3 regions of the Pseudomonas sp. BIGb0164 genome follow, and region 2 is predicted to be linked to each of the others. Evidence: predicted binding sites of a transcription regulator. Region 2 holds the regulator's gene; each other region holds the start of a gene.
The links. Region 2 encodes sigma-54, which starts transcription at its own class of promoters, with help from an activator protein. Its sites were predicted from a motif close to ANTGGCATNNANNTTGCTNT; they were not measured.
Positions count from the first base shown of each region.

Region 1: a site for sigma-54 is predicted at 3,313-3,332, ahead of M2394_RS15035 (CmpA/NrtA family ABC transporter substrate-binding protein). Genes of this name have one in related genera too.
Region 3: a site for sigma-54 is predicted at 3,275-3,294, ahead of glnA (glutamate--ammonia ligase). Genes of this name have one in related genera too.

Region 1 covers NZ_JANUEA010000005.1:165,516-175,509, forward strand. Annotated here, with positions in the region: gene rmf (ribosome modulation factor) at 1-16, shown strand, start outside; gene M2394_RS15015 (quinone-dependent dihydroorotate dehydrogenase) at 279-1,298, opposite strand; gene M2394_RS15020 (transglycosylase SLT domain-containing protein) at 1,384-1,845, opposite strand; gene M2394_RS15025 (winged helix-turn-helix domain-containing protein) at 1,838-2,206, opposite strand; gene M2394_RS15030 (secretin N-terminal domain-containing protein) at 2,402-3,160, opposite strand; gene M2394_RS15035 (CmpA/NrtA family ABC transporter substrate-binding protein) at 3,460-4,686, shown strand; gene M2394_RS15040 (ANTAR domain-containing response regulator) at 4,700-5,275, shown strand; gene M2394_RS15045 (NarK/NasA family nitrate transporter) at 5,487-6,698, shown strand; gene M2394_RS15050 (bifunctional protein-serine/threonine kinase/phosphatase) at 6,698-8,368, shown strand; gene nirB (nitrite reductase large subunit NirB) at 8,602-9,994, shown strand, end outside.
Region 2 covers NZ_JANUEA010000002.1:616,440-626,433, reverse strand. Annotated here, with positions in the region: gene yjgA (ribosome biogenesis factor YjgA) at 1-167, opposite strand, end outside; gene pmbA (metalloprotease PmbA) at 276-1,622, shown strand; gene M2394_RS06805 (FagA protein) at 1,770-2,165, shown strand; gene M2394_RS06800 (lyase family protein) at 2,158-3,534, shown strand; gene M2394_RS06795 (hypothetical protein) at 3,562-4,005, shown strand; gene M2394_RS06790 (superoxide dismutase) at 4,007-4,618, shown strand; gene M2394_RS06785 (ZIP family metal transporter) at 4,651-5,544, shown strand; gene M2394_RS06780 (HPr family phosphocarrier protein) at 5,650-5,922, opposite strand; gene rapZ (RNase adapter RapZ) at 5,939-6,796, opposite strand; gene ptsN (PTS IIA-like nitrogen regulatory protein PtsN) at 6,799-7,263, opposite strand; gene hpf (ribosome hibernation-promoting factor, HPF/YfiA family) at 7,274-7,579, opposite strand; gene M2394_RS06760 (RNA polymerase factor sigma-54) at 7,655-9,148, opposite strand; gene lptB (LPS export ABC transporter ATP-binding protein) at 9,333-9,994, opposite strand, start outside.
Region 3 covers NZ_JANUEA010000004.1:397,297-407,290, forward strand. Annotated here, with positions in the region: gene typA (translational GTPase TypA) at 1-1,466, opposite strand, end outside; gene thiI (tRNA uracil 4-sulfurtransferase ThiI) at 1,606-3,060, opposite strand; gene glnA (glutamate--ammonia ligase) at 3,394-4,800, shown strand; gene M2394_RS13140 (chorismate mutase) at 4,921-5,457, shown strand; gene glnL (nitrogen regulation protein NR(II)) at 5,833-6,918, shown strand; gene ntrC (nitrogen regulation protein NR(I)) at 6,915-8,351, shown strand; gene M2394_RS13155 (hypothetical protein) at 8,976-9,416, opposite strand; gene M2394_RS13160 (tRNA (cytidine(34)-2'-O)-methyltransferase) at 9,415-9,870, shown strand; gene secB (protein-export chaperone SecB) at 9,991-9,994, opposite strand, start outside.

The DNA.
Region 1 (9,994 bases), on a different contig from region 2:
TCACGCCGTCGGCTAATCAGGGCACTTAATTCCGACACACCACCTTTGGATTTGTAACGACTTACCATGCACGCCCCATCCGGGCGGCGGGCTTCGGCCCAGGGGGCTCCTTTATGGAGCCCTTTTTATTGGTTGGAAAAACTACCCGACGTACTCGGACTCACTGTGGGAGCGGGCTTGCTCGCGAAGGCGTTCTTTCAGTCGAAACTTGTTTCACTGACCCACCGCTTTCGCGAGCAAGCCCGCTCCCACTCAAGCCCGCTCCTGCAATAGAAGCATCAGCGCAGTGCAGCGATCGCATCCACCGACTGGCGAATCAGTTCCGGGCCTTTGTAGATAAAGCCCGAGTACAACTGCACCAGGCTGGCACCGGCCGCGATTTTCTCGGCCGCATGCTTGCCTTCAGTGATGCCACCCACGGCGATGATCGGCAGGCGCCCCGCCAACTCGGCGGCCAGTACCTTGACGATATGAGTGCTCTTGTCACGCACCGGCGCGCCCGACAGACCGCCCGCCTCGTCACCATGGGCCAGCCCTTCGACACCGACACGGCTGAGGGTGGTGTTGGTCGCAATCACAGCGTCCATGCCCGAATCCACCAGGGCCTGGGCCACCAGTACGGTTTCTTCATCGCTCATGTCCGGGGCAATCTTGATGGCCAGCGGCACGCGCTTGCCGTGGCGCATGGCCAGGTCTTCCTGGCGCTGACGCAGGGCTTCGAGCAATTGCTTGAGGGAATCGCCGAACTGCAGGCTGCGCAGGCCCGGGGTATTGGGTGAACTGACGTTGACGGTGACGTAGCTGGCGTGGGCGTAGACCTTGTCCAGGCAGATCAGGTAGTCATCCACCGCACGTTCAACCGGGGTGTCGAAGTTCTTGCCGATATTGATCCCGAGAATCCCCGTGTACTTCGCCGCCTGCACCCGTGACAGCAGGTGATCAACCCCCAGGTTGTTGAAGCCCATGCGGTTGATGATCGCCTCGGCTTCCGGCAGGCGGAAGATGCGTGGCTTGGGGTTGCCCGGTTGTGGCCGTGGGGTCACGGTGCCGATTTCGACAAAACCGAAACCCAACTGTGCGAAGCCATCGATGGCCGCGCCGTTCTTGTCCAGGCCGGCAGCCAGGCCGACCGGGTTGGGGAAGTCCAGCCCCATCACCGACACCGGCATTTTCGCCGGTGCCTTGCATACCAGGCCATTGAGCCCCAGTCGGCCACCGGCACCGATCAGGTCCAGGGACAGATCGTGGGAGGTTTCCGGAGAGAGTTTGAACAACAGCTGGCGGGCCAGGGTATACATGGGCGGGCTAGACTCGGATGGCGGTAAAGGTGGCGGCGATTATAGCCGGGGTCACGGCGCGCGCGCGAGGCATGCCGTCCAATCGTCAATAGCGCCGCGCTACCAGCGCCTCATAGCGCGCCCAGATCTTTTCGGCGTAGCGCATGCGCAAGGCTTCACGCTGCGGGCCCGGGCCCGGCCCCACATTGTAGGAGCCCACTGCCGTCCAGTTGTAACCGAAACGCCGGACGAATTCGGCAAGGATCGACGCGCCTACCTCCACCGAAAGGCAAGGCTCGTTCAATAGCCGCTCTTCGGTAATGCCTTGCTTGAGCAGGCGCGGCAAATGAATGCTGTTGATCTGCATCAAGCCGATATCTCGCGTGCCGTTGCGGTTGTCGTAGTTGACCGCTTGCGTGCGATAACCCGACTCCACGGCAGCGATGGCCTGCAGCAACTCAGGCTCAAGGTCATAGCGGCTGGCAGCTTCGTCCCAGCAGTCGGCCAACGCCGTGTTGCTGCCCATCCACAGAGCCAGCAGCAGGCTCCTGCTCCACGCACTAGCCATTGCGGGCCTGCCCGCACACCGAACATACCCTCGGTTCTTCGGCCTGCACCGCGCAAGTAAAACGGTACCCCCGGCCATAGATCGTCTTGATAAACCCCTTGTCGGCCTTCAGGTGCTTGCGCAACGCGTAGATGCACCGCGTCAGCGACTCCTCCGCCACCTCGCCCCGAGGCCATGCCTGTTCCAGCAAGCGATCCTTGGTCATCAGCGCCCCACCGGAAGCCAGCAGCAAGCGCAGTACCTGGCCCTCCTTGGGCGGCAATTGAATGTCCGCGCCCTCCCCCGTCAACCGGCCATCGCCGTGCAAGGTCCAGCGATCAAAAACCAGGGCCGTCGCCAACCCATCACTTGCGACGGCCATGCACACCTCTGTATCCGACGTTCGACATTGAAATCACTATTTCCTGCACCGGTTGCCCAATCAACGCCACGACTATAAAAACCTGTTCTGCAACGTACGGCAGGACAAAGCCCATAGACCCGACGACTTTCGGAAGTACCCGGTAAGACAATTCGCTACCCATGCCAAGGTTCACCACTGGTTTCGCCCTTCAATTCATTGAGTGACGTCAGAGGGCGGTGCTTCATTCGTCTGTTGGGGCACGTCCAGTTCCGCCACCCATTGCTTGACTAGCCGCACCTGCGCAGGCGTGCCCCTGACCAGCAAACTGTTGGTGTTGGGGTAGGGAATGACCGCAAAGCCCTTGTCTGCCAGCAGGCTCTTCTGTTTACGCGCCAGCAGGGCCTCGATCATCGAAACCATCCCCGGTACCACAGGTTGATCTGCACCGGTGCCCGCCTGGCGGTCCGCTACAAAATGGTGAAGCACCTCCACCACGCCGAAGGCCTGCGCCTGCACGGGCGTCTTCACGGCCCGGCGGTCCATCAATTGCGCCATTTGCAGCACGCGGTCGACATAGCTCGGCGGCCCGGACACATAAAACATGCGCTGCCCGCCATCACGCAGAGGGAAGCGGGGCTCATCCAGCCCTGCCCCTTGCATGAGGCTGCGCAGCTTGCTGACGGAAATATGCCGGAGCACGACGGCCGAACTTCTGATCTCGGCAGCCTCGTAGAGGTAAAGCGTTTGCCGGTCGCGGTGCCAGATCAATCCCTCCTGTCGGGCCAACGCCTCCAGCACCTGTTCGGGGGCTGCAAAGTCGTATGTTCCACTGACACGCTTGCGCTCAACCCGTCGGCTGACCACCACCGCCACACCCAAGGGCCCCAACAGTGCATTGAAAAATGTGCCCAGGCTTTCCTCCTGCGCCTGGTACTCGTCACCCCAGGCCGCTGCACAGCTGAGCAGCAACACGACACACAACGCCCACCGGCATAGTCGGTGACAGGTCATCGTTGCGGCGGAGTCAGCGTGCAAGGTGAGGTTTCCTCAGCGGTCTGGCGTAGCGAAGCGGCCATACTGAAAGGCAAGCGGCGTTCAATCTTGATGAAAAGCTGACGGCAACGCGTGGCATGTGCCTTGCTACAGACATTGCATCAGGGCCCGCACCAGCGTCGGAGCAGGCCTACAGACAAAGGCGTCGTTACCCTTCAATGGCCCATAGCGCCATCCGAGGGAACGACGCTTTTTTTTCAGAGAAAAGGTAGGTGTTGATGAACGATTCAGTCGGCAACAGCCCGGTGAATAATCCGTTGGCCTGGGTCAACGGCAGTGACGCTCCGGAAAAGAGCAGCCTGGACCTGGGCTTCATGGCACTGACCGATTGCGCCTCACTGGTGGTTGCCGCCACCCAGGGTTTCGCCCAACCCTACGGGCTGACGCTGAACCTCAAGCGCCAGTCCTCCTGGGCTAACCTGCGCGACAAACTGGTCAGCGGTGAGCTGGATGCCGCCCACAGCCTGTATGGACTCATCTATGCCGTGCACCTGGGCATCGGCGGGGTGGCGCCCACCGAGATGGCGGTGCTGATGGGCCTCAACAGGAACGGCCAGAGCATCAACCTGTCCCACGGCCTGCAGCAGCAAGGCGTGACCACTCCCGAGGCACTGGATCGCCACGTGCACCAAAGCCGAACAAAACTGACCTTCGCCCAGACATTTCCCACGGGCACACACGCCATGTGGCTGTATTACTGGCTGGCGAGCCAAGGCATCCACCCCTTGCAGGACGTGGACAGTGTGGTGGTCCCGCCGCCGCAGATGGTTGCGCATCTGCAGGCTGGGCGCATCGACGGGTTTTGCGTCGGCGAGCCCTGGTGTGCCAGCGCAGTCAAGCAACATCAAGGTTTCACCCTGGCCACCACCCAGGCGATCTGGCCGGATCATCCGGAAAAGGTGCTCGGTTGCACCCAGGCGTTTGTCGAGCAATACCCCAACACGGCGCGGGTGCTGGTGATGGCCATTCTCGAAGCCAGCCGCTTTATTGAAGAAAGCCAGGAAAACCGTCGCTCTACCGCACAACTGCTCAGCGCCCGCGACTACCTGGATGCGCCACTCGACTGCATCGAACCTCGCCTGCTGGGCACCTATGACGATGGGCTGGGCAACCAGTGGCAAGACCCTCACGCGCTGCGCTTTTTTGCCGATGGCGAGGTCAACCTGCCCTACCTGTCGGACGGCATGTGGTTCATGACCCAGTTCCGCCGCTGGGGCCTGCTGCGCGAAGACCCGGACTACCTGGGCATCGCCCGCCAGGTCCAGCAGTTGGACCTGTATCGTCAAGCCGCCAGCGCCGTGAATGTTTCAAGCAGCCCCCAGGACATGCGCAGCAGCCAATTGATCGACGGCAAGGTCTGGGACGGCAGCGACCCCGCCGCCTACGCGCGCAGCTTCCGCCTGCACGCCATGACCGACCACACCAGCCGCCAAGCCTTGCGCTGACAGGAGCACGGATATGTTGCGAATCCTGTTGATCAACGACACTCCGCGCAAGGTCGGTCGGCTTAGGGCCGCGCTGATTGAGGCCGGGTTCGAGGTCATCGATGAGTCGGGCCTGACCATCGACCTGCCGGCGCGCGTCGAAACGGTGCGACCGGACGTGATCCTGATCGATACCGAGTCACCCGGGCGCGATGTGATGGAGCAGGTGGTGCTGGTCAGCCGCGACCAGCCACGGCCGATCGTGATGTTTACCGATGAGCACGACCCGAATGTGATGCGCCAGGCAATCAAGTCCGGCGTCAGCGCCTACATTGTCGAAGGCATCCAGGCCCAGCGCCTCCAGCCGATTCTCGACGTGGCCATGGCGCGCTTCGAGAGCGACCAGGCCCTGCGCGCCCAGCTCCAGGCACGGGACCAGCAACTGGCCGAGCGCAAGCGCATCGAGCTGGCCAAGGGCATGCTGATGAAAATGAAGAGCTGCAATGAAGAAGAGGCCTACACCCTGATGCGCCGCCAGGCCATGAGCCGCCAGCAGAAACTGATCCAGGTGGCCGAGCAGATTATCGCCATGAGTGAGCTGCTCGGCTGATTTGGCTCAGCTCTTGCTAAGCATTCATCACAGGTAACCAACGGCGGTTGCCCCTCCACGACAAAGACGTCGCACATCCGGTTTGCCCCCCGCAAACCCGGTGGCGGCGTTTTTTCGTTTTGGCCCCAGCGCATGGGGCCGGTGGGGCAGCCTTCGCCGGCTGTTCCATCACCCGGCCTTCTTACAAGACTCCCAACCGTTGAGGTGCGTGATGAAATCAAGCTTCTGGAAATCCGGGCACACCCCGACCCTGTTTGCCGCGTTCCTGTATTTCGACCTGAGTTTCATGGTCTGGTACCTGCTGGGCCCGTTGGCGGTGCAGATCGCCGCCGACCTGCACTTGACCACCCAGCAGCGTGGCCTGGTGGTGGCGACGCCGATCCTGGCGGGCGCCGTGCTGCGCTTTCTGATGGGCATGCTGGCCGACAAGCTGTCGCCCAAAACCGCCGGGCTGATCGGCCAGGTGATCGTGATCGCCGCGCTGTTGGGCGCCTGGAAGCTGGGCATCCACAGCTACGAACAAGCCTTGTTGCTGGGTGTGTTCCTGGGCATGGCCGGTGCGTCGTTTGCCGTCGCCCTGCCCCTGGCGTCCCAGTGGTACCCCGCCGAACATCAGGGCAAGGCCATGGGCATCGCCGGCGCCGGCAACTCCGGCACCGTGTTTGCGGCCTTGCTCGCACCGGTGCTGGCCGCAGCGTTTGGCTGGAGCAATGTGTTCGGCTTCGCCCTGATCCCGCTGGTGCTTACCCTGATCGTCTTCGCCTGGCTGGCGCGCAATGCACCGGAACGCCCGAAAGCCAAATCCATGGCCGATTACTTCAAGGCCCTGGGTGACCGCGACAGCTGGTGGTTCATGTTCTTCTACAGCGTCACGTTTGGCGGTTTCATCGGCCTGGCCAGCGCCCTGCCCGGCTACTTCAACGACCAGTACGGCCTGAGCCCGGTTACCGCCGGCTACTACACCGCGGCCTGCGTGTTTGGCGGCAGCCTGATGCGTCCGTTGGGCGGCGCCTTGGCCGACCGGTTCGGCGGCATCCGCACCCTGCTCGGCATGTACAGCGTGGCGGCGATCTGCATCGCGGCGGTGGGCTTCAACCTGCCCAGTTCCTACGCGGCCTTGGCGCTGTTCGTCTGCACCATGCTCGGCCTCGGCGCAGGCAATGGCGCGGTGTTCCAACTGGTACCGCAGCGTTTTCGCCGTGAGATCGGCGTGATGACCGGCCTGATCGGCATGGCCGGTGGGATCGGCGGTTTTGCCCTGGCGGCCGGCATGGGTGCGATCAAGCAAAGCACCGGCAGTTACCAGATGGCGCTGTGGTTGTTCGCCAGCCTTGGCGTGCTGGCCTGGTTCGGCCTGCACGGCGTGAAACGCCGCTGGAGAACCACTTGGGGTTCGGCCGCCGTGACCGCTGCGCGCGTCTGATGAGCCTGCAACTGAGCGTCGCCCACGCCAGCGCCATCGGCCCACGGGCCGAAAACCAGGACGCCCTGCGCGTGGTCACGCCGGTCGCGGAACTGGCCGCCAGCAAAGGTTACCTGTGCGCATTGGCCGACGGTGTGAGCCAATGCGCCGATGGCGGGTTGGCGGCGCGCTCGACCTTGCAGGCCCTGGCCCTGGATTACTACGCCACGCCGCAAACCTGGGGCGTGGCCCAGGCCCTGGAACGCCTGCTGCTCGCGCAAAACCGCTGGCTGCAGGCCAATGGCGGTGGCCAGCCGCTGCTGACCACTCTCAGCGCCCTGGTGTTTCGCGGCCAGCGCTTCACCCTGGCCCACGTTGGCGATTGCCGGGTGTATCGCTGGCTGGACGGCGAGTTGCAGCGCATCAGCGAAGACCATGTGTGGGAGCAACCGGGCATGCAGCATGTGCTCAAGCGCGCCCTCGGCCTGGATCAGCACCTGGTGCTGGATTTTCTCGACGGCGAACTGCGCACGGGCGAATGCTTCCTGCTGCTCAGCGATGGGGTGTGGGCCACGTTGGGCGATCACAGCATCAGCACGATCCTGCGCGAACAAACCGACCTCGACCTGGCCGTGAACACCCTGGTCAACGCCGCTCATCTGGCCGGCAGCCAGGACAACGCCAGCGCTTTGCTGGTGCGCATCGACACGCTGGGCGCGGCCACCCTCGGCGATGCCTTGGTGCAGTTGCAGCAGTGGCCTTTGCCGCCGCCGCTTAAGGCTGGGCAACGCTTTGAAGGCTGGCAGGTAGAAAGCGTGCTGGCGCAGAGTCGACAGTCGTTGCTGTACCGGGTACGCGATGCCCAGCAGCAACCCTGGCTGTTGAAAACCTTGCCGCTCAACCGTGACGACGACAACGATGCCGGCCAGGCCCTGCTGTCGGAAGAATGGTTTTTACGGCGGGTGGCCGGTCGCGCGTTTCCGGAAGTGCATGCCGCCAGCGGGCGTCAGCACTTGTACTACGTGATGCGCGAATACCCCGGGCAAACCCTGGCTGCGCTGTTCCAGCAGCAAGGCCCGCTGCCCCTGGCGCAATGGCAGTCCATCGCCGAGCGCTTGCTGCGGGCCGTGGGCATGCTGCATCGACGGCAGATCCTGCACCGCGACATCAAACCGGAAAACCTGCTGCTGGGGGACGACGGCGAACTGCGTGTGCTGGATTTCGGCCTGGCCTACTGCCCGGGCCTTTCTGAAGACCGCGCTCACTTGCTGCCTGGCACCCCGAGTTTTATCGCGCCGGAGGCCTTTGCTGGTGACCGGCCTACAGCGCAGCAGGATTTGTACAGCGTCGGCGTTACCTTGTATTACCTGCTCACCGGGCATTACCCCTACGGTGAAATCGAGGCTTTCCAACGGCCGCGTTTCACCCAAGCTGTCAGCGCCAGCCGCTACCGCCCGGACCTGCCGGATTGGCTGCCACTGAGCCTGGAACGCGCGGTGGCCGCTCAACCCGCGCAGCGTTATGAAACCGCCGAAGAATGGCTGCTGGTGCTGGAACAGGCCGATCGCCGCGAACTGAGCGTGCGACCCAGGCCACTGCTGGAGCGTGAACCGCTGAAGGTCTGGCAGACCCTGGCGGTGGCGTCGCTGCTCATCAATCTGGTGCTGGTGTACTGGTTGTTGCACCACTAGGGAGCAAATCCCCACTCCAGTTTTTGCGCAAGCCCCGTAAACCCGGGCACAACGCAACTTGGCACAACCGCTGCATTAGCTGACACAACACCCCACATACAGCCGCACCTTCAACGTCGAAGGGCGAGCTTCCCGAGAGAACGGGACCAGGACAAAGGCGTCCTCGCTAGGTAACTAGCGGGGACGCCTTTTTTTGTTTGCGCGTGATTGGTCGAGCCATTGCGGAGAACGACATGAAAAAACTCAAACTGGTGATGATCGGCAACGGCATGGCCGGGGTTCGCACCCTTGAAGAATTGCTCAAGCTGAGCAGCGACCTGTACGACATCACCGTGTTCGGCGCCGAGCCGCACACCAACTACAACCGCATCCTGCTGTCGCCGGTACTGGCCGGCGAGCAAACCTTCGAAGAGATCGTGCTCAACGACTTGAGCTGGTACCTGGACAACAACATCAAGCTGCTGCTCAACCGTAAAGTGGTGCAGATCGACCGCGTCAAACGCATCGTCATCGCCGAAGACGGCACCGAGGCGGAGTACGATCGCCTGCTGATCGCCACAGGCTCCACCCCCTTCATCCTGCCGATCCCCGGTAATACGTTGCAGGGCGTGATCGGCTACCGCGACATCGCCGACACCCAAGCCATGATCGACACCGCCAAGACCCACACGCACGCCGTGGTCATCGGCGGTGGCCTGCTGGGCCTGGAAGCCGCCAACGGCCTGATGCTGCGCGGCATGCACGTTACTGTGGTGCATATCGGCGAATGGCTGCTGGAGCGTCAGCTGGACAAGACCAGCGGCCAACTGTTGCAGACCGAGCTGGAAAGCCGTGGCCTGGTGTTTCGCCTGTGCGAGCAGACCCAGGCGCTGCATGACGCGGGCAACGGTCGCGTCGGCTCGGTGCAGTTCAAGAACGGCGACATCATCCCTGCCGACCTGGTGGTGATGGCGGCGGGTATCCGGCCCAACACCGAGCTGGCGGAAAAATCCGGCATTCCCTGCAACCGTGGGATTTTGGTCAACGACACCCTGCAAACCTACGACCCGCGCGTCTACGCCATCGGCGAGTGCGCCAGCCACCGCGGCATCGCCTATGGCCTGGTGGCGCCGCTGTTCGAGCAGGCCAAGGTCTGCGCCAACCACCTCGCACAGCTGGGCTTTGCCACCTACAAAGGCTCGGTCACCTCGACCAAATTGAAGGTCACCGGCATCGACCTGTTCTCGGCCGGCGACTTCATGGGCGGCGAAGGCACCGAGACCATCACCCTCTCCGACCCGATTGGCGGTGTGTACAAGAAACTGGTGATCAAGGACGACATCCTGGTCGGCGCCTGCCTGTACGGCGACACCGCTGACGGCGGTTGGTATTTCCGCCAGATCCGTGAGAACCACGCCATCGGCGAGATCCGCGATCACTTGATGTTCGGCGAAAATGCCTTGGGCGATGTCGGCCATCAAGGCCAGGACAAGGCCATGAGCATGGCTGACAACGCCGAAGTCTGCGGTTGCAATGGCGTGTGCAAGGGCACCATCGTCAAGGCGATCCAGGAACAGGGGCTGTTCAGCGTCGACGAGGTGAAAAAACATACCAAGGCCGCCAGCTCCTGCGGCTCCTGTGTTGGCC
Region 2 (9,994 bases):
GCATCGGCCAGGGCCCGGCGCATTTCGTCGGTCAGTGGCAGTTTTGCAATCAAATCCTTCTTGAGCGTTGTAAGGCGCTCGCCGAGGTCAACCAGAGCATGCAGCTCACGTTTGACCTGGGATTTGCTTTTCTCCCCATCGAGGGAGTCGTCGTAAGAATCAACCATGGTGGCAGTCCGCAAAGAAACGCCGCCATGATAACCAGTCGGGGGCCGCTTGTCCGGCCCGGTCGCTCGATGGCCTTAACCGAAAGCAGAATTTGAGTGGAGAAAACCATGAGTGCAGCCCAAAGCGTCGGTCCGCAAGCGTTACCGGCACTGCAGGAACAAGTCGAGCAGATCCTTGCCGAGGCCAAGCGCCAGGGGGCGAGTGCCTGTGAAGTGGCGGTGTCGCTGGAGCAGGGGCTGTCGACTTCAGTGCGTCAGCGGGAAGTAGAGACCGTCGAGTTCAACCGCGACCAGGGCTTTGGCATCACCTTGTATGTTGGGCAGCGCAAAGGCTCTGCCAGTACCTCGGCCAGCGGCCCGGAGGCGATCCGCGAGACTGTCGCTGCCGCTTTGGCGATTGCCAAGCACACCTCCGAAGATGAAAGCTCGGGCCTGGCTGACAAGGCGTTGATGGCCAAGGACTTGAAGGATTTCGATCTGTTCCACGCGTGGGACATCACGCCGGAGCAGGCCATCGAACAGGCGCTGACCTGTGAAGCGGCAGCGTTCGACGCTGATACCCGCATCAAGAACGCCGATGGCACCACGTTGAGCACACACCAGGGTTGCCGTGTGTATGGTAATAGCCATGGGTTTATCGGTGGGTACGCGTCTACCCGTCACAGCTTGAGCTGCGTGATGATCGCCGAGGCCAATGGCCAGATGCAGCGCGATTACTGGTATGACGTGAACCGTCAAGGTGAGCTGCTGGCCGATCCGGTCAGCATCGGCCAGCGCGCTGCACAGCGTGCCGCGAGCCGCCTGGGTGCGCGCCCGGTGCCCACCTGCGAAGTGCCGGTGCTGTTTTCGGCGGAGCTGGCGGGTGGTTTGTTCGGGAGTTTCCTGGGGGCGATTTCCGGTGGGAACCTGTACCGCAAGTCTTCGTTCCTGGAAGGGGCCATCGGCCAGAAGTTGTTTCCGGAGTGGCTGACCATCGATGAGCGTCCGCATTTGATGCGTGCCATGGGCAGCTCGGCGTTTGACGGTGATGGTCTGGCGACCTATGCCAAGCCGTTCGTCGAGAAAGGTGAATTGGTGTCCTACGTACTGGGCACTTATGCAGGCCGCAAACTCGGCCTGCCAAGTACTGCCAACTCGGGGGGCGTGCACAACCTGTTCGTCACCCATGGCGATGAAGACCAGGCGGCGCTGCTCCGGAAGATGGGGCGAGGGCTGTTGGTGACTGAGCTGATGGGCCACGGCTTGAACATGGTCACCGGGGATTATTCCCGTGGTGCGGCGGGCTTCTGGGTAGAGAACGGTGAGATTCAGTTCGCGGTCCAGGAAGTGACCATCGCCGGCAACATGCGCGATATGTTCAAGCAGATCGTTGCCGTGGGTAATGACCTGGAACTGCGCAGCAACATTCGTACGGGTTCTGTGCTGATCGAGCGGATGACTGTCGCCGGCAGTTGATCCTCACACGCTAAACAAAAAGGCGCGCCATCTTGCAGAGGGCGCGCCTTTTTTCATGGCCGCGTTTCAGTCCGATTAAAGTGTCACTCTTGTTTTGATTCTCAATATCATTTAATAATAAATATCATTACCGAATGAGTGTGGATCATGAGTTCTGTCCTGCATGAGGATCCGTACCTGGAAAGCTGGCGCTGGATGAGTCGTCAGATTCGCTGCGGCCTCGACCCCAATGAACCTCGCCTGATCGAACATTACCTCAATGAGGGGCGATACCTGGCGTGCTGCACGGCGACCCATCCGTGGACGATTGCCGAAACCTCGTTCCGTCTCCTGATCGACACCGCCACCGATATCGCGCTGCCCTGGCACTGGCGATCCCTGTGTTTGGACCAGGCCTGGCGCCCACTGCGCGACCTGGAAAAACTCTCCCTCTGTGCCTGCCGCCTCAAGCGCTGGCAGACCTTTGCCTGGCAATTGGCAACCTGCGAATTGCTGCCGTCTATTTCTCACTCCGACCTGGTGCAAGGATCTAACGATGAGTAACACCCGTATCGAACGCGACAGCATGGGCGAACTGCAAGTGCCGGCCGAGGCCTTGTATGGCGCACAAACCCAGCGCGCGGTGAACAATTTCCCGATCAGTCATCAGCGCATGCCGGCGCAATTCATTCGCGCGCTCATCCTGGCCAAGGCAGCGGCCGCCAAGGTCAACGTCGACCTCAAGCAGATCAGCGAAGGGCAGGGTAAGGCCATCGTCGATGCTGCCCAGGGCCTGCTCGAAGGCGACTTCATGCCGCATTTCCCAGTAGATATCTTCCAGACCGGCTCCGGCACCAGCTCCAACATGAACGCTAACGAGGTGATTGCTACCCTCGCCAGCCGTTTGCTCGGTGAGGCGGTCAACCCCAATGACCACGTCAATTGTGGCCAGAGCAGCAACGACATCATCCCGACCACGATTCACGTCAGCGCCGCTTTGGTCTTGCACGAGCAAACCCTGCCGGCCCTGCTGCACCTGGTGCAGGTGATCGAGCAGAAGGCCGAAGAGGTTCATCCGTTCATCAAGACCGGCCGCACCCACCTGATGGATGCGATGCCGGTGCGCATGAGCCAGGTGCTCAACGGCTGGGCGCAGCAATTGAAGGCCAATATCGGCCATTTGCAGGATTTGCTGCCAAGCCTGCAGGCATTGGCTCAAGGTGGCACGGCAGTGGGCACCGGGATCAACGCGCACCCTGAGTTCGCCGCGCGCTTCAGTCAGCAACTGAGCCATCTCACCGGCGTGACATTCACCCCGGGCAAAAACCTGTTTGCACTGATTGGCTCCCAGGACACCGCCGTTGCCGTATCCGGTCAACTGAAAGCCACGGCAGTCTCGTTGATGAAAATCGCCAATGACCTGCGCTGGATGAACTCCGGTCCTCTGGCGGGCCTGGGCGAAATCGAGCTGGAGGGCCTGCAGCCTGGCTCTTCGATCATGCCCGGCAAGGTCAACCCGGTGATTCCGGAAGCGACCGCCATGGTGGCCGCACAAGTCATCGGCAACGACACCGTGATTACCGTGGCCGGCCAGTCAGGCAACTTCGAGCTCAACGTGATGTTGCCGATCATCGCCCAAAACCTGCTCGGCAGCCTCGAGTTGCTCGCCAATTCCAGCCGTTTGCTGGCAGACAAGGCCATTGCGAGCTTCAAGGTCAACGAAGGCAAGCTGAAAGAAGCCTTGTCGCGCAACCCGATCCTGGTCACTGCACTCAACCCGATCATCGGTTACCAAAAGGCCGCTGAAATCGCCAAGAAGGCCTATCAGCAAGGCCGCCCGGTGATTGATGTCGCCCTCGAGCACACCGACTTGCCCCGTAGCCAACTGGAGGTCCTGCTGGACCCGGAAAAGCTCACGGCTGGCGGCGTGTAACCACCGACCCTGCTTTGGAGGCTCACCATGGAGCACTGGAAACGCACGATCGAACGGGCCAATCGCTGCTTTATGGCGGGCGAGTTGGTCGACGCTCGGGAAGCTTATTTGCAAGCCTTGGCCCTGGCTCAAGTGTTATTCGAGCGTTGGGCGGATGCCGACGAAGCAGTGGCGGCTTGCGTCATTTCCCATCACAACCTGGCGGACCTGCATTTGCGCCTGAACCAGCCGGAGGAGAGCGCGGAATACCTGTGCGCTATTCACCAACGCCTGCTCCAGACCATGCAGGACCCACGGCTGAGCCCGCAACTGCGCGAAGCGGCCTTGCGCCAGAGCAGCAAGACCTATGTCGAGCTGTTGAATTTCATCAGCGATCACGGTGAGTACCCTCGTACCCACCGCTTGCTGGGCGGCACTGCGGCGCAAACGGATGCGTCGACCCGCCACAGTCCTTATTACGGAGCCCATTGAGATGACTTACACGTTGCCAGCCTTGCCCTACGCCTATGACGCCCTTGAGCCGCATATCGATGCGCAAACCATGGAGATTCACTACACCAAGCATCACCAGACCTACATCAACAACCTCAACGCGGCGGTCGAGGGCACCGAGTTTGCGGGTTGGCCGGTAGAGAGGCTGGTGTCCAGCGTGCAGCAATTACCGGAAAAACTGCGGGCTGCGGTCATCAACCAAGGCGGTGGCCATGCCAATCATTCACTGTTTTGGGCCGTGATGTCGCCAAAAGGCGGCGGCAAGCCAGAGGGCGCGTTGGGCAAGGCCATCGATGAGCAATTGGGTGGTTTTGACAGCTTCAAGGAAGCATTCACCAAGGCCGCGCTGACTCGTTTCGGCAGCGGTTGGGCGTGGCTGAGCGTCACCCCGCAAAAGACATTGGTGGTGGAAAGCAGCGGCAACCAGGACAGCCCGTTGATGAGCGGCAACACGCCGATCTTGGGGTTGGATGTCTGGGAGCACGCCTATTACCTGCTCTACCAGAACCGCCGCCCCGAATACATCAACGCCTTCTACAGCGTCATCAACTGGCCGGAAGTCGCCGCACGCTACCAGGCCGCATTGGCCTGATATTCATCCAATAACAAGATCTAAGGCCGACTATGGGCACTGAAACACTGGCGATCAGCAGCGGGCGAATGTTTCGTTATGCGTTTGGCTCGCTGCTGCTGTTGGCAGGTACTGCATTGCTGGTGGCTCACGGGCTGGCCTGGCTGGACCTCGAACCGCGCATCCTGCGGGCGTTGCAGGGCGGGGCGATTTGCGCGCTCGGCACCGCATTGGGCGCGGTGCCGGTGTTGGTGATTCGCCGGATGCCCGTCGCACTCAGCGATACCTTATTGGGGTTTGGGGCGGGTGTGATGCTGGCTGCGACCGCGTTTTCGTTGATCGTGCCGGGCATTGCCGCCGCTGAAACCCTGGGGCTCTCGCCTTGGGGCGCCAGTGGGTTGATCAGCTTCGGCATCATGCTGGGCGCCTTCGGGCTGTACCTGGTCGACCGCAAGGTCTCCGGTGCGAGCCCGGAAATGTTGGTGGGCACACCGGATAAGCCTGTGATTCCTCCACGTATCTGGTTGTTCGTGTTTGCCATCATTGCCCACAATATTCCCGAAGGCATGGCCGTGGGCGTCTCCGCAGGCGGTGGCATGCCAGATGCCGACAGCCTGGCCATGGGCATCGCCTTGCAGGATGTACCCGAAGGTCTGGTGATTGCATTGGTATTGGCCGGCGCGGGGATGTCGCGGGTCAAGGCGTTCTTGATCGGCGCAGCGTCAGGCTTGGTGGAGCCGGTATTCGCGGTGCTTTGCGCCTGGCTGGTCAGCCTGGCCGAAGTGCTGTTGCCGCTTGGGTTGGCGTTGGCGGCGGGTGCGATGCTGTTGGTCGTGACCCACGAGGTCATCCCGGAGTCGCGGCGCAATGGTCACGAAAAGCTCGCCAGCCTGGGGCTGTGCATCGGCTTCTGCTTGATGATGGTGATGGACACGGCCTTGGGATAAATCGCTTCTGTAGGGGCCCGGCTTGCCGGCGATGGCGTCCTCAGGTCCAACACCTGACTCAAAGGCCTCATCGCCGGGCAAGCCGGGCTTCTACAAGGGATGGGGCTATTCGCCTTCGTCGAAGTAGTTGTTGATCAACGCCACCAGTGCAGCCATGGCTTCGTCTTCCTGTTCGCCTTCCGTCTTCAGGTGAATCTTGGTGCCCTTGCCGGCTGCCAGCATCATCATGGCCATGATGCTCTTGCCGTCGACCATCGATTCCGGTGTGCGACCGGCGCGGATCTGGCAAGGAAACTGCCCGGCCACGCCGACGAATTTGGCTGAGGCACGGGCGTGCAGGCCTAGCTTGTTGATGATTTCAATTTCCAGAGCGGGCATCGCGCAGGTGTTCCTTTCAGCTAAGGTCGCGGTGGCGGACCTGGACGTTCTTGAGGGTTTGTTGCAGCACCTGGCCCAGGCGCTCGGTCAGGTAGACGGAGCGGTGGTGACCACCGGTGCAGCCGATGGCAATGGTGACGTACGCGCGATTGCTCGCGGCAAAGCGGGGTAGCCATTTGAGCAGGTAGCTGGAGATATCCTGGAACATCTCTTCAACATCCGGCTGCGCGGCCAGGTATTCGGCTACAGGCAAGTCCAGCCCGGATTGTTCGCGCAGTTCCGGCTTCCAGTAAGGGTTGGGCAGGCAGCGCACATCGAACACCAGGTCGGCGTCCACCGGCATGCCGCGCTTGAAGCCGAACGACTCCACGAGAAACGCCGTGCCAGGTTCCGGTTGGTTGAGCAGGCGCAGCTTGATGGCATCGCGCAACTGATACAGATTGAGGCTGGTGGTGTTGATCTTGAGGTCGGCGAGGTCAATGATCGGGCCCAGCAACTTGGTTTCATCCTCGATGGCTTCTGCCAGGGAGCGATGGGGGCTGCTGAGGGGGTGACGTCGGCGGGTCTCGGAAAAGCGCTTGAGCAGGGTTTCTTCGTCGGCGTCCAGGTACAGCACATCACAATGAATATGCTTGGCCCTGACCTCCTCGAGCAGTTGCGGAAAACGCTCAAGGTGGCTGGGCAGGTTGCGGGCATCAATCGAAACGGCAACCAGGGGCTGGGCCAGCTCGGTGTGGATCAGTGCGCGTTCCGCCAGCTCCGGCAGCAGGCCGGCCGGCAGGTTGTCGATGCAATAAAAGCCGTTGTCCTCAAGGACATTGAGGGCGGTGCTTTTACCCGAGCCGGAGCGGCCGCTGACGATGATCAAACGCATGATTACTGCCCGTTCTGTTCATCCAGGACAACCTGATAAAGCGCCTCATTGCTGCTGGCGCCGCGCAGTTTGTCGCGTACGTCCTTGCGGTCAAGCATGCTGGCGATCTGCCGAAGCAGTTCCAGGTGCGCATCGGTGGCGGCTTGCGGGACCAGCAGGACAAACAGCAGGTCGACCGGGGCGCCGTCGATGGCGTCGAAATCGATGGGAGCTTCTAGGTGCAGCAGGGCACTGACAGGTGTTTCGCAACCCTTGAGACGGCAGTGGGGGATGGCGATGCCGTTGCCAAAACCGGTGGAGCCGAGTTTTTCACGGGCAATCAGCGCGTCGAAGACATCTTGCATCTCCAGATCCGGCACTTCGCGCGCGATCAGGTTGGCAATTTGTTCGAGGGCTTTTTTCTTGCTGCCGCCCGGCACGTTCACGAGGGAACGGCCGGGGGTCAGGATGGTTTCAAGTCGGATCATGGGGGGAGAGTTAACGACCTGTACCTTGCATCAGGTGCAGATTCTTTTCCTTATGCTTTATGAGTTGGCGGTCCAGCTTGTCGTAGAGCGAGTCGATCGCCGCGTACATGTCTTCATGCTCCGCATTGGCGACGAGCTTTGCATTCGGTACGTGCAGGGTGGCCTCGATTTTCTGCTTGAGCTTATCGACCTCCATGATGACCTGCACGTTGGTGATCTTGTCAAAATGCCCTGCCAGCTTGTTCAGCTTGCTTTCGGTGTATTCACGCAGGGGTTTGGTGACTTCCAGCTGGTGTCCACTGATGTTGACTTGCATACAGCTTCTCCTTCGTTGCCAGTGCATAAAGCGGCAGGCCGGGGTGCCTGCCACTGGAACGCTGTGGCCCGCCCGTCACATCAAACGCTTACGCTCGCTGGAAGGCGCGATCCCGAGGGACTCGCGGTACTTGGCGACGGTTCGACGGGCGACCTGAATGCCTTGTGCCTCCAGTAAACCAGCGATCTTACTGTCACTCAATGGCTTTTTCTGATTTTCAGCGGCAACCAGTTTTTTGATGATCGCGCGGATCGCCGTGGACGAGCATTCGCCGCCTTCGGAGGTGCTGACGTGGCTGGAGAAAAAGTATTTCAGTTCATAAATACCCCGTGGGGTATGCATGAATTTCTGCGTGGTCACCCGGGAGATCGTCGATTCATGCATGCCCACTGCTTCGGCGATGTCATGCAGCACCAGCGGCTTCATCGCCTCGTCGCCGTATTCCAGGAAGCCGCGCTGGTGCTCGACGATCTGGGTGGCGACTTTCATCAGGGTTTCGTTGCGGCTTTGCAGGCTCTTGATGAACCAGCGCGCTTCCTGCAACTGGTTGCGCATGAAGGTGTTGTCGGCGCTGGTGTCGGCACGACGTACAAAACCGGCGTACTGCGGGTTGACGCGCAAGCGTGGTACCGACTCCTGGTTAAGCTCCACCAGCCAGCGCTCGTTGTCCTTGCGTACGATCACGTCAGGGACGACGTATTCAGCTTCGCTGGACTCGATCTGCGAACCGGGGCGTGGGTTGAGGCTCTGGACCAGCTCGATGACCTGGCGCAGGTCGTCTTCCTTGAGCTTCATGCGGCGCATGAGCTGGCTGTAGTCGCGGCTGCCCAGCAGGTCGATGTAGTCATTGACCAGGCGCTGGGCCTCGGCAAGCCAAGGCGTCTTGGCCGGAAGTTGGCGCAATTGCAGCAGCAGGCACTCGCTGAGGGTCCGGGCGCCAATGCCGGCCGGTTCGAATTGCTGGATTCGGTGCAGGACGGCTTCGATCTCGTCCAGCTCAATGTCCAGTTCCGGGTCGAATGCCTCAAGGATTTCCTCAAGGGTTTCGTCCAGGTAGCCCTGGTTATTGATGCAGTCGATCAGGGTGACGGCGATCAGGCGATCGGTGTCGGACATCGGTGCCAGGTTCAGTTGCCACAGCAGATGGCTCTGCAGGCTCTCGCCGGCGGACGTGCGGGTGGTAAAGTCCCACTCGTCATCGTCATTGCTTGGCAGGCTGCTGGCACTGGTCTGGTAGACGTCTTCCCAGGCCGTGTCCACGGGAAGCTCGTTGGGAATGCGTTCGTTCCATTCGCCGTCCTCCAGGTTGTCCACCGTCGGGGCGGTTTCCTGATAGGAGGGTTCCTGCACGTCGGAATTGGGTTTTTGCTCGATGTTGTCAGCCAGCGGGTCTGCATTGTCGAAGTCGTCGCCTTCTTCCTGGCGTTCGAGCATCGGATTGGACTCCAGGGCCTCCTGGATTTCCTGTTGCAGGTCCAGGGTCGACAATTGGAGCAGGCGGATGGCCTGTTGCAGCTGCGGTGTCATCGTCAGCTGCTGGCCCATTCTCAGGACTAGCGATGGTTTCATGGCAGGGGCTTAACACCTTATTCGCCGGCGCAATGCGCCATCCACGACAGGGCGCGTGAGCGCCAAACATAAGCAAATTATATGCCTGATATCGGGGGCTTTGCCTAGAGCGCGGTAACAATAAAAAAACTGAGGTTTTTATTGACTCCCGCGCGCGCTGGCGTTCGGCCTGACACCGCGACGCTTACAGGCGGAACTCGTGGCCCAGGTACACTTCCTTGACCAGTTCGTTGGCCAGGATGGTGGCGGAGTCGCCTTCGGCGATCAATTGGCCATCGTTGACGATATAAGCGGTTTCACAGATATCGAGGGTCTCGCGAACGTTGTGGTCAGTGATCAGTACGCCGATCCCCTTGGCCTTGAGGTGGTGGATGATCTGTTTGATATCGCCCACCGAAATCGGGTCGACGCCGGCGAACGGTTCGTCCAGCAGGATGAACTTCGGCGCGGTGGCCAATGCGCGGGCGATTTCCACACGGCGACGCTCGCCACCGGACAGGCTCATGCCCAGGTTGTCGCGGATGTGGTTGATATGGAATTCCTGCAGCAGGCTTTCCAGCTCCTTGCGGCGGCCGTCACGGTCGAGTTCCTTGCGGGTCTCCAGGATCGCCATGATGTTGTCCGAAACCGACAGTTTGCGGAAGATCGACGCTTCCTGGGGAAGATAGCCGATACCGGCGCGAGCACGACCGTGCATCGGCTGGTGGCTGACATCCAGGTCGTCGATCAGTACGCGGCCCTGATCTGCCTGGACCAGGCCGACGATCATGTAGAAACAGGTGGTCTTGCCGGCACCGTTGGGGCCGAGCAGGCCGACGATCTGGCCGCTGTCGATCGACAGGCTGA
Region 3 (9,994 bases), on a different contig from region 2:
ACCAGAACACCGTTCTGACGGCCGGACATGTCGCCGGACTTCATGGTGTCGTAGCGATCGAAGATCGAGGTCAGGATGCCAGCACCGTTGGTCAGGGTCAGGAACTGGTTACGGAAACCGATCAGACCACGAGCAGGGATGTTGTATTCCAGACGTACACGGCCTTTGCCATCCGGCACCATGTTGGTCAGGTCGCCTTTACGCAGACCCATCTCTTCCATCACCTTACCCTGGGATTCTTCCGGGGTGTCGATGGTGACGTTTTCGAACGGTTCCTGCTTCACGCCGTCAACTTGACGGATGATCACTTCTGGACGACCAACGCCCATTTCGAAGCCTTCGCGACGCATGGTTTCGATCAGTACCGAGAGGTGCAGCTCACCACGGCCGGAAACCTTGAACTTGTCAGCCGAGTCGCCTTCTTCAACGCGCAGAGCAACGTTGTACAGCAGCTCTTTGTCCAGACGCTCCTTGATGTTACGGGAGGTCACGAACTTGCCTTCTTTACCGCAGAAAGGCGAGTCGTTTACCTGGAAGGTCATGGAAACGGTTGGCTCGTCGACGGTCAGAGGCTTCATCGCCTCGACGGTGTCCGGGTGGCACAGGGTGTCGGAGATGAACAGCGAGTCCATACCGCTGATGCACACGATGTCGCCAGCAGCTGCTTCTTCAACGTCTACACGGTGCAGACCGTGGTGACCCATCAGCTTCAGGATACGACCGTTGCGCTTCTTGCCGTCGGCACCGATAGCGACAACCGGGGTGTTCGGCTTAACGCGACCACGAGCGATACGGCCAACGCCGATAACACCCAGGAAGCTGTTGTAGTCCAGAGCGGAGATCTGCATCTGGAACGCGCCGTCACGGTCAACAGCCGGTGCTGGCACGTTGTCGACGATCGACTGGTACAGCGGGGTCATGTCTTCAGCCATGTCGTTGTGGTCCAGACCGGCAATGCCGTTCAGGGCCGAGGCGTAGACAACTTTGAAGTCCAGCTGTTCTTCGGTGGCACCCAGGTTGTCGAACAGGTCGAAGATCTGGTCCAGAACCCAGTCCGGACGCGCGCCTGGACGGTCAACCTTGTTGATGCACACGATCGGACGCAGGCCGGCTTCGAACGCCTTCTTGGTCACGAAACGGGTTTGCGGCATAGGGCCGTCTTGGGCATCAACCAGCAGCAGAACGGAGTCAACCATCGACATGACGCGCTCTACTTCGCCGCCGAAGTCGGCGTGGCCCGGGGTGTCCACGATGTTGATGTGGTAGCCGTTCCAGTTGATAGCGGTGTTTTTTGCCAGGATGGTAATACCGCGCTCTTTTTCCTGGTCGTTGGAGTCCATCACGCGCTCGTCGTTGAGCTCGTTGCGCTCCAGGGTGCCGGATTGACGCAGGAGTTTGTCTACCAGGGTGGTTTTACCATGGTCAACGTGAGCAATGATGGCGATGTTACGTAGATTTTCGATCACTTGTGTATCTCGATCAGAGGATTCGGTGTGCTGACAGGTCGTGGCAGCGATTAACAGTAGAGTCAGGCCTTGCCGTTACAGCTTGACGGCAGAGTCGGGGGGCCGGTGACGCAGGCCACAGGCAAACAGCCCCGGGCTCTTAGCTCGGTCGATAAACGCGCACATTGGCATGCCCCTCACTGAGCAAATGGTGGGCATGCAGGCGACTCATCACGCCTTTGTCGCAATACAGCAGGTACTGACGGCTGTTATCCAGTTCCTTGAAACGCGCGTTCAGTGCGTAGAACGGCAGCGTTTGCACGTCGATGCCAGCGATTTCCAGTGGCTCATCTTCAGCGGCATCCGGGTGACGGATGTCGATGACGATCTGGCCGGCCAGGGCTTCGCTGACTTCTTCGATCTTCACATCCTGGCCCAACTCGTCGATCACGCGATCGATCGGGACCAGCTTGGCGTTCTCGAGCGCACGCTCCAGGATCGCCATGTCGAATTCTTTCTCTTCATGCTCCACGCGGTAACGCTTGGCGTGGGTCTTGGGGTTCACCGAAATGACCCCGCAGTACTCAGGCATGTGCTTGGCAAAGTCGGCGGTGCCGATTTCTTCTGCCAGGTCGATGATGTCCTGCTTGTGGCTGGCGATCAGCGGGCGCAAGACCAGCTTCTCGGTGACGCAATCGATGATCGACAGGTTGGGCAGCGTCTGGCTGGACACCTGGGAGATCGCTTCACCGGTCACCAGCGCATCGATGTGCAGGCGATCGGCAATGCTCGACGCCGCGCGCAACATCATACGCTTCAATACTACGCCCATATGACCGTTATCGACTTTACCGAGAATTTCTCCCAGCACTTCCTCGAACGGTACGCTCACAAATAGCACGCGTTGGGAGCTGCCGTATTTCTTCCAGATAAAGTGCGCAACTTCCATCACGCCCAATTCGTGTGCACGCCCGCCCAGGTTAAAGAAGCAGAAGTGGCTCATCAGGCCACGGCGCATGATCTGGTAGGCCGCCACAGTGGAATCGAAACCGCCGGACATGAGTACCAGGGTCTGTTCCAGGGCGCCCAGCGGGTAGCCGCCGATGCTGTTGTGCTGGCTGTGGATCACAAACAACCGTTGGTCGCGAATTTCGATACGGACTTCGATTTCCGGCGTTTTCAGCGAGATTCCTGCCGCGCCGCACTCGCGACGCAGCTTGCTGCCGACGTATTTTTCGACGTCCATGGAGCTGAACGGGTGCTTGCCGGCGCGCTTGCAGCGCACCGAAAAGATCTTGCCGGTCAGCGAGTCACCGTAGTGCTGCTTGCACTTCTCGGTGATGTCGTCGAAGTCGCCCAGCGCGTACTCATCCACCTGCAGGAAATGCGCGATGCCCGGCATGCAGCTCAGGCGCTCGGCCATGTCCTTCAAGGCTTTGGCGTCGGTAATGCGGGTTTCCAGCTCGAGGTTGTCCCACACACCGTTCACCACCACAGCCGGGTCCAGGTCTCGGAGCACGGCACGGATGTTCTTGGCCAATTGGCGGATGAAACGCGTCCGTACCGGTCGGCTCTTGATGGTGATCTCGGGGAAGACTTTAACGATTAATTTCATGGAAACAGCGCGCGCCGGGCCTGCTGAAAAAGGGGGGCGCGGATTATAGCGGAAATCGCTCAAGGTTTAACCAGTTAATATGCACAACAGGTTGAGCGCACCAAAACAGGTCATTTTCACGAATTAACGCTACATTGCAGTGCGTTATTTTTTCCGTTTCAGCGGATTGCACCGTTATAGGGGCCATTTCGAGGCAAAAAGGCCATGTTGGCGCACTGGCATGCAATTTGCTCCCTTGTGAGGCAGGTTGCCTTGGCGGAGTATCCGCGCCGGCATCACCCACATTCTAAGGGCTAACTCCACTACCCAGCCCGAAGCCACCCGGAGGACACCATGTCGAAGTCGGTTCAACTCATCAAAGATCATGACGTTAAATGGATTGATCTGCGCTTCACGGACACCAAAGGTACTCAGCACCACGTGACCATGCCGGCTCGCGACGCGCTGGATGATGCTTTCTTCGAAGAAGGCAAAATGTTCGACGGCTCCTCCATCGCTGGCTGGAAAGGCATCGAAGCTTCCGACATGATCCTGATGCCGGACGACAGCACTGCCGTGCTCGACCCGTTCACCGAAGACCCAACCCTGATCATCGTCTGCGACGTGATCGAGCCTTCGACCATGCAAGGCTACGACCGCGACCCACGTGCGATCGCCAAGCGTGCCGAGGAATACCTGAAGTCGACCGGTATCGGCGACACTGTATTCGTAGGCCCAGAGCCAGAATTCTTCATCTTTGATTCGGTCAAGTTCAAGTCCGACATCTCCGGCTCCATGTTCAAGATCTTCTCCGAACAAGGTTCGTGGATGTCCGACCAGGACGTGGAAGGCGGCAACAAAGGCCACCGTCCAGGTATCAAAGGTGGCTACTTCCCAGTTCCGCCGTTCGACCACGACCACGAAATCCGTACCTCCATGTGCAACGCCATGGAAGAAATGGGCCTGGTCATCGAAGTTCACCACCACGAAGTGGCGACTGCCGGCCAGAACGAAATCGGCGTGAAGTTCAACACCCTGGTTGCCAAGGCTGACGAAGTTCAGACCCTGAAGTACTGCGTACACAACGTGGCTGATGCCTACGGCCGTACCGCTACCTTCATGCCTAAGCCTCTGTACGGCGATAACGGTTCGGGTATGCACGTTCACCTGTCCATCGCTAAAGAAGGCAAAAACACCTTCGCTGGCGAAGGTTATGCCGGCCTGTCCGACACTGCCCTGTACTTCATCGGCGGTATCATCAAGCACGGTAAGGCCCTGAACGGCTTCACCAACCCGTCGACCAACTCCTACAAGCGTCTGGTCCCAGGTTTCGAAGCACCGGTAATGCTGGCCTACTCGGCGCGTAACCGCTCCGCCTCGATCCGTATTCCTTACGTGTCCAGCCCTCGCGCTCGCCGTATCGAAGCCCGCTTCCCGGATCCAGCAGCCAACCCATACCTGGCCTTCGCTGCCCTGGTAATGGCGGGTCTGGACGGTATCCAGAACAAGATCCACCCTGGCGATGCCGCCGACAAAAACTTGTACGACCTGCCGCCTGAAGAGGCCAAAGAGATCCCACAAGTGTGCGGCAGCCTGAAAGAAGCCCTGGAAGAGCTGGACAAGGGCCGTGCGTTCCTGACCAAAGGCGGCGTATTCAGCGACGACTTCATCGATGCCTACATCGAGCTGAAAAGCGAAGAAGAAATCAAAGTACGCACCTTCGTACACCCACTGGAATACGAGCTGTACTACAGCTGCTAATCCAGTAGCGCTACTTGACGTAGCGTGACAAGAAAGGCCTCCTTCGGGAGGTCTTTTTTTTGCCCAGGCTTTTTGAACACTATAAAAGAGGGCTGGCGCCCTCCCATCAGGAGATCACCGTTGAAACGTCGACTCTTATTTGCCCTGCTATTTGCCAGTGCCAGCGCCCACGCTGCGCCACCCACGCTCGACCCCCTGCTCAACAGCATCGCCGAACGCCTGCAGATCGCCGAACAGGTCGCCCTGAGCAAATGGGACAGCCACAAGCCCGTGGAGGACAAGACGCGCGAACAAGAGGTGATCGCCAGTGCTGCCACCCAGGCACCGAGCTACAAACTGAGCCCTGCTGCCGCCGAGCAGTTTTTCTCGGCGCAGATCGAAGCCAACAAACTGGTGCAGTACACCCTGCTGTCCGACTGGCAGTTCCAGGGCAAGGCGCCCGACGACCCACGCCCGGACTTGGTGAAGCAGATTCGCCCCCGCCTCGACGAACTGCAAAAACGCCTGCTCCAGCAATTGGCGGACTTCACCCCGCAACGCACCGACCCTCAGTGCCCGCAGTGGCTGGCGCAGGCCGTCCACGAACCGCTGAACGAGCCCATGCAACAACTGGCGATGATCCGCGCCACCGCCGAGCTGTGCATCCACAAAGGCTAGAGCCTGCAAATCCCATCAAACCTGTGGGAGCGGGCTTGCTCGCGAAAGCGGCGCATCAGTCAATGAAGATGTCGACTGAAGTACCGTATTCGCGAGCAAGCCCGCTCCCACATTTGAATTGCGCTCATTCAGGTGCTTCCTGAACAACCTTCACAAAACCGCACTATATTGGTGCGATAGGCTGCACCCTTCCCATCGACTCAGCCCATTTTGGTTCGAAACTTCCCGAGCAAGCTGGCAGAACGCCACAGTTTCGCGCCTAAAACCCCCATTTCAGGGGTTTCGCGCTTCTTTTCGGAGCCTTGGTTTGGTTTTTGCATTTTCCTTGTATCAGCGTGTGCCCGAAGCCCGCGCCTTGCTCCAAAAGAGGTCCTGATGACCATCAGCGATGCACTGCACCGTTTGCTACTCGACAACCTGACCACGGCGACCATCCTGCTCAATGACGACCTGCGTCTTGAGTACATGAACCCGGCGGCGGAGATGCTCCTGGCCATCAGCGGCCAGCGCAGCCATGGGCAGTTCATCAGCGAATTGTTCACCGAGTCGGCCGAGGCCTTGAGCTCGCTGCGCCAGGCGGTGGAGCAGGCACACCCGTTCACCAAGCGCGAGGCGATGCTCACGGCCCTTACCGGCCAGACGTTGACCGTCGACTACGCCGTGACCCCCATCCTGAGCAACGGCGCCACCCTGCTGCTGCTGGAAGTGCACCCCCGCGACCGCCTACTGCGCATCACCAAGGAGGAAGCGCAGCTGTCCAAGCAGGAGACCAGCAAGATGCTGGTGCGCGGCCTGGCCCATGAAATCAAGAACCCGCTGGGAGGCATCCGTGGCGCGGCGCAATTGCTGGCCCGCGAGCTGCCCGACGAGAATCTCAAGGACTACACCAACGTCATCATCGAGGAAGCCGACCGCCTGCGTAACCTAGTGGACCGCATGCTCGGTTCCAACAAGTTGCCGTCGCTGGCGATGACCAACGTGCACGAAGTGCTCGAACGCGTCTGCCAGTTGGTGGAGGCCGAAAGCCAGGGCTGCATCACCTTGGTGCGCGACTATGACCCGAGCATTCCCGATGTCTTGATCGACCGCGAACAGATGATCCAGGCGGTGCTCAACATCGTGCGCAACGCCATGCAGGCCATCAGCAGCCAGAACGAGCTGCGCCTGGGCCGCATCAGCCTGCGCACCCGCGCCCTGCGCCAGTTCACCATCGGCCATGTACGCCATCGCCTGGTGACCAAGGTCGAGATCATCGACAACGGTCCGGGCATTCCTGCGGAACTTCAGGAAACCATCTTCTTTCCCATGGTCAGCGGCCGCCCGGATGGCACCGGGCTGGGCCTGGCCATTACCCAGAACATCATCAGCCAGCACCAGGGTCTGATCGAATGTGAGAGCCATCCTGGCCACACCACCTTCTCGATCTTTCTGCCTCTGGAACAAGGAGCCCCATCGACATGAGCCGTAGTGAAACTGTCTGGATCGTCGATGACGACCGTTCTATCCGCTGGGTCCTCGAGAAAGCCTTGCAACAGGAAGGCATGACCACCCAGAGCTTCGACAGCGCCGATGGGGTGATGAGCCGCCTGGCGCGTCAGCAACCGGATGTGATCATCTCCGATATCCGCATGCCCGGCGCCAGTGGCCTGGACTTGCTGGCGCGCATCCGCGAGCAGCACCCACGCTTGCCGGTGATCATCATGACCGCGCACTCGGACCTGGACAGCGCTGTCGCATCCTACCAGGGTGGCGCCTTTGAATACCTGCCCAAGCCGTTCGACGTGGACGAAGCGGTGGCACTGGTCAAACGCGCCAACCAGCACGCCCAGGAACAGCAGAACCAGGAAGCGCCGCCGACCCTGACCCGCACCCCGGAAATCATCGGCGAAGCGCCGGCGATGCAGGAAGTGTTTCGCGCCATCGGGCGTTTGAGCCACTCCAACATCACCGTGCTGATCAACGGCGAGTCGGGCACCGGTAAAGAGCTGGTGGCCCACGCCCTGCATCGCCACAGCCCACGGGCGGCCTCGCCGTTTATCGCGCTGAACATGGCGGCAATTCCCAAGGACTTGATGGAGTCCGAGCTGTTCGGCCATGAAAAAGGCGCCTTCACCGGTGCGGCCAACCTGCGCCGTGGGCGTTTTGAGCAGGCCGACGGCGGCACCTTGTTCCTCGATGAAATCGGCGACATGCCAGCCGACACTCAGACGCGCCTGCTGCGTGTACTGGCTGACGGCGAGTTCTATCGCGTGGGCGGGCACACACCGGTCAAGGTGGACGTGCGCATCATCGCCGCGACCCACCAGAACCTGGAAACCCTGGTGCACGCCGGCAAGTTCCGCGAGGACTTGTTCCACCGCCTTAATGTGATCCGCATCCATATTCCGCGTATGTCGGACCGTCGCGAAGACATCCCGACCCTCGCCCGCCACTTCCTCAGCCGCGCCGCCCAAGAGCTGGCCGTGGAGCCGAAGCTGCTGAAAAGCGAGACCGAGGAGTACCTGAAGAACCTGCCATGGCCCGGCAACGTGCGCCAGCTGGAGAACACCTGCCGCTGGATCACGGTGATGGCGTCCGGGCGCGAAGTGCACATCAGTGACCTGCCGCCCGAGCTGCTGAGCCTGCCGCAGGATTCGGCACCGGTGACCAACTGGGAGCAGGCCCTGCGCCAATGGGCCGACCAGGCCCTGGCACGCGGCCAATCGAATCTGCTGGACAGCGCCGTACCGGCGTTCGAGCGGATCATGATCGAGACCGCGCTCAAACACACCGCAGGTCGCCGCCGCGACGCCGCCGTGCTGCTGGGCTGGGGCCGCAACACCTTGACGCGCAAGATCAAGGAATTGGGGATGAAGGTTGATGGTGGGGATGATGACGAGGGCGATGAAGCCTGACCCCAATTTCTGAATTGCTGGAAATGTAATGTGGGAGCGGGCTTGCTCGCGAATGCGGTGGCTCAGACAGAACATCTGTGCCTGATATACCGCATTCGCGAGCAAGCCCGCTCCCACATTTGGATCTGCACAGGGCGCCATGACCGTGCACCGCTTCAATGCACCATGAACTAGCATCGGGCACGGATCCACTACCTGAAAGTCCCGCGATGCGGAAAAATTCCTGAAATCCAAAAACACCAAAGCCCCGTATTCCGGGGCTTTGCGCTTTCTGTAGAATTTTTTTGGCACAGCTCGGCCACTCTGGCACGCGCCCTGCAATAACCCTTGTACAACCCAGTTTCGGGGACCTTGGTACAGGCAGGCCGAGAATCCCCTCTTTACACCCGGGGTGCTTGATGCGAACCGCGTCGCGCTCCACACCGCTTTGGGGAACCTCGGTACAGGCAGGCCGGGGATTCCCTCTTTAACACCGAAGCCTTGAAGGCTTCACCCCGTTTTGGGAGCCCTGGTACAGGCAGGCCGGGAACTCCCTTCTTTACACCCGGGGCTTATGTGGCACAGCGCCCATAGCCCCAGCCCGTTTCGGGGACCTTGGTACAGGCAGGCCGGGGATTCCCTCTTTTATTGCTCTTGGAGATGGATCTCCAGCCGCCAGCGGCCATCGACCTTCTCCCCCTTCCACGCTCCACGCAACGGCCGGGCCGCCACCAGGTTCAGCAGCAGGCCGCCATCGGTCTTGCGGGTACGCCAATTCACATCCTTGTCATTGACCTTGAGCTGCCCGCTGGCCGCCTTGCCCTGGGCGTCGAACAGCAAGGCCACGGTGCCGTCGATATGCTCGCCGTGCAGCTTGGGTTCGCTGTTGAACCACACCACCACGCCATCCGCCGCCGTCTCGACCTGCTGCAGTTCGACGGGGTCGGGTGTGGTCAGGCGGCCGATCATCAAGCCGATCATCAGCCCCACAATCGCCAAAGAGCCCATCACTCGTGGCAATAGCTTCGGCCTTGGGTCGTCTTCAGGGGTAGAATGCAGCGCATCTTTACCTTCGGAGCCGTGCATGTTTCACGTCATCCTTTTTCAACCAGAAATTCCGCCGAACACCGGCAACGTTATCAGGCTGTGCGCCAACAGTGGCTGCCACCTGCATTTGATCGAGCCCCTGGGCTTCGACATGGACGACAAGCGCCTGCGCCGCGCCGGGCTGGACTACCACGAGTACGCCACCCTCCAGCGCCATGCCGACCTGGCCAGCTGCCTGGAAAGCCTGGGGAATCCACGGCTGTTCGCGTTCACCACCAAGGGCTCGCAGCCGTTCCATGATGTCAGCTTTGCCGAAGGCGACGCCTTCCTCTTCGGCCCGGAAAGCCGTGGCCTGCCGGCCGAGGTGCTGGACGCCCTGCCCGACGGCCATCGCCTGCGCTTGCCGATGCGCGAGGGCTGCCGCAGCCTGAACCTGTCCAACACCGTGGCGGTTGCCGTCTACGAGGGCTGGCGCCAACTCGGTTTCAAGTAACACCCATAACAAATGTGGGAGCGGGCTTGCTCGCGAAAGCGGTGTGTCAGTCAATGAAGATGTCGACTGAAGTACCGCATTCGCGAGCAAGCCCGCTCCCACATTTTTTACATCGTCGGCTTAC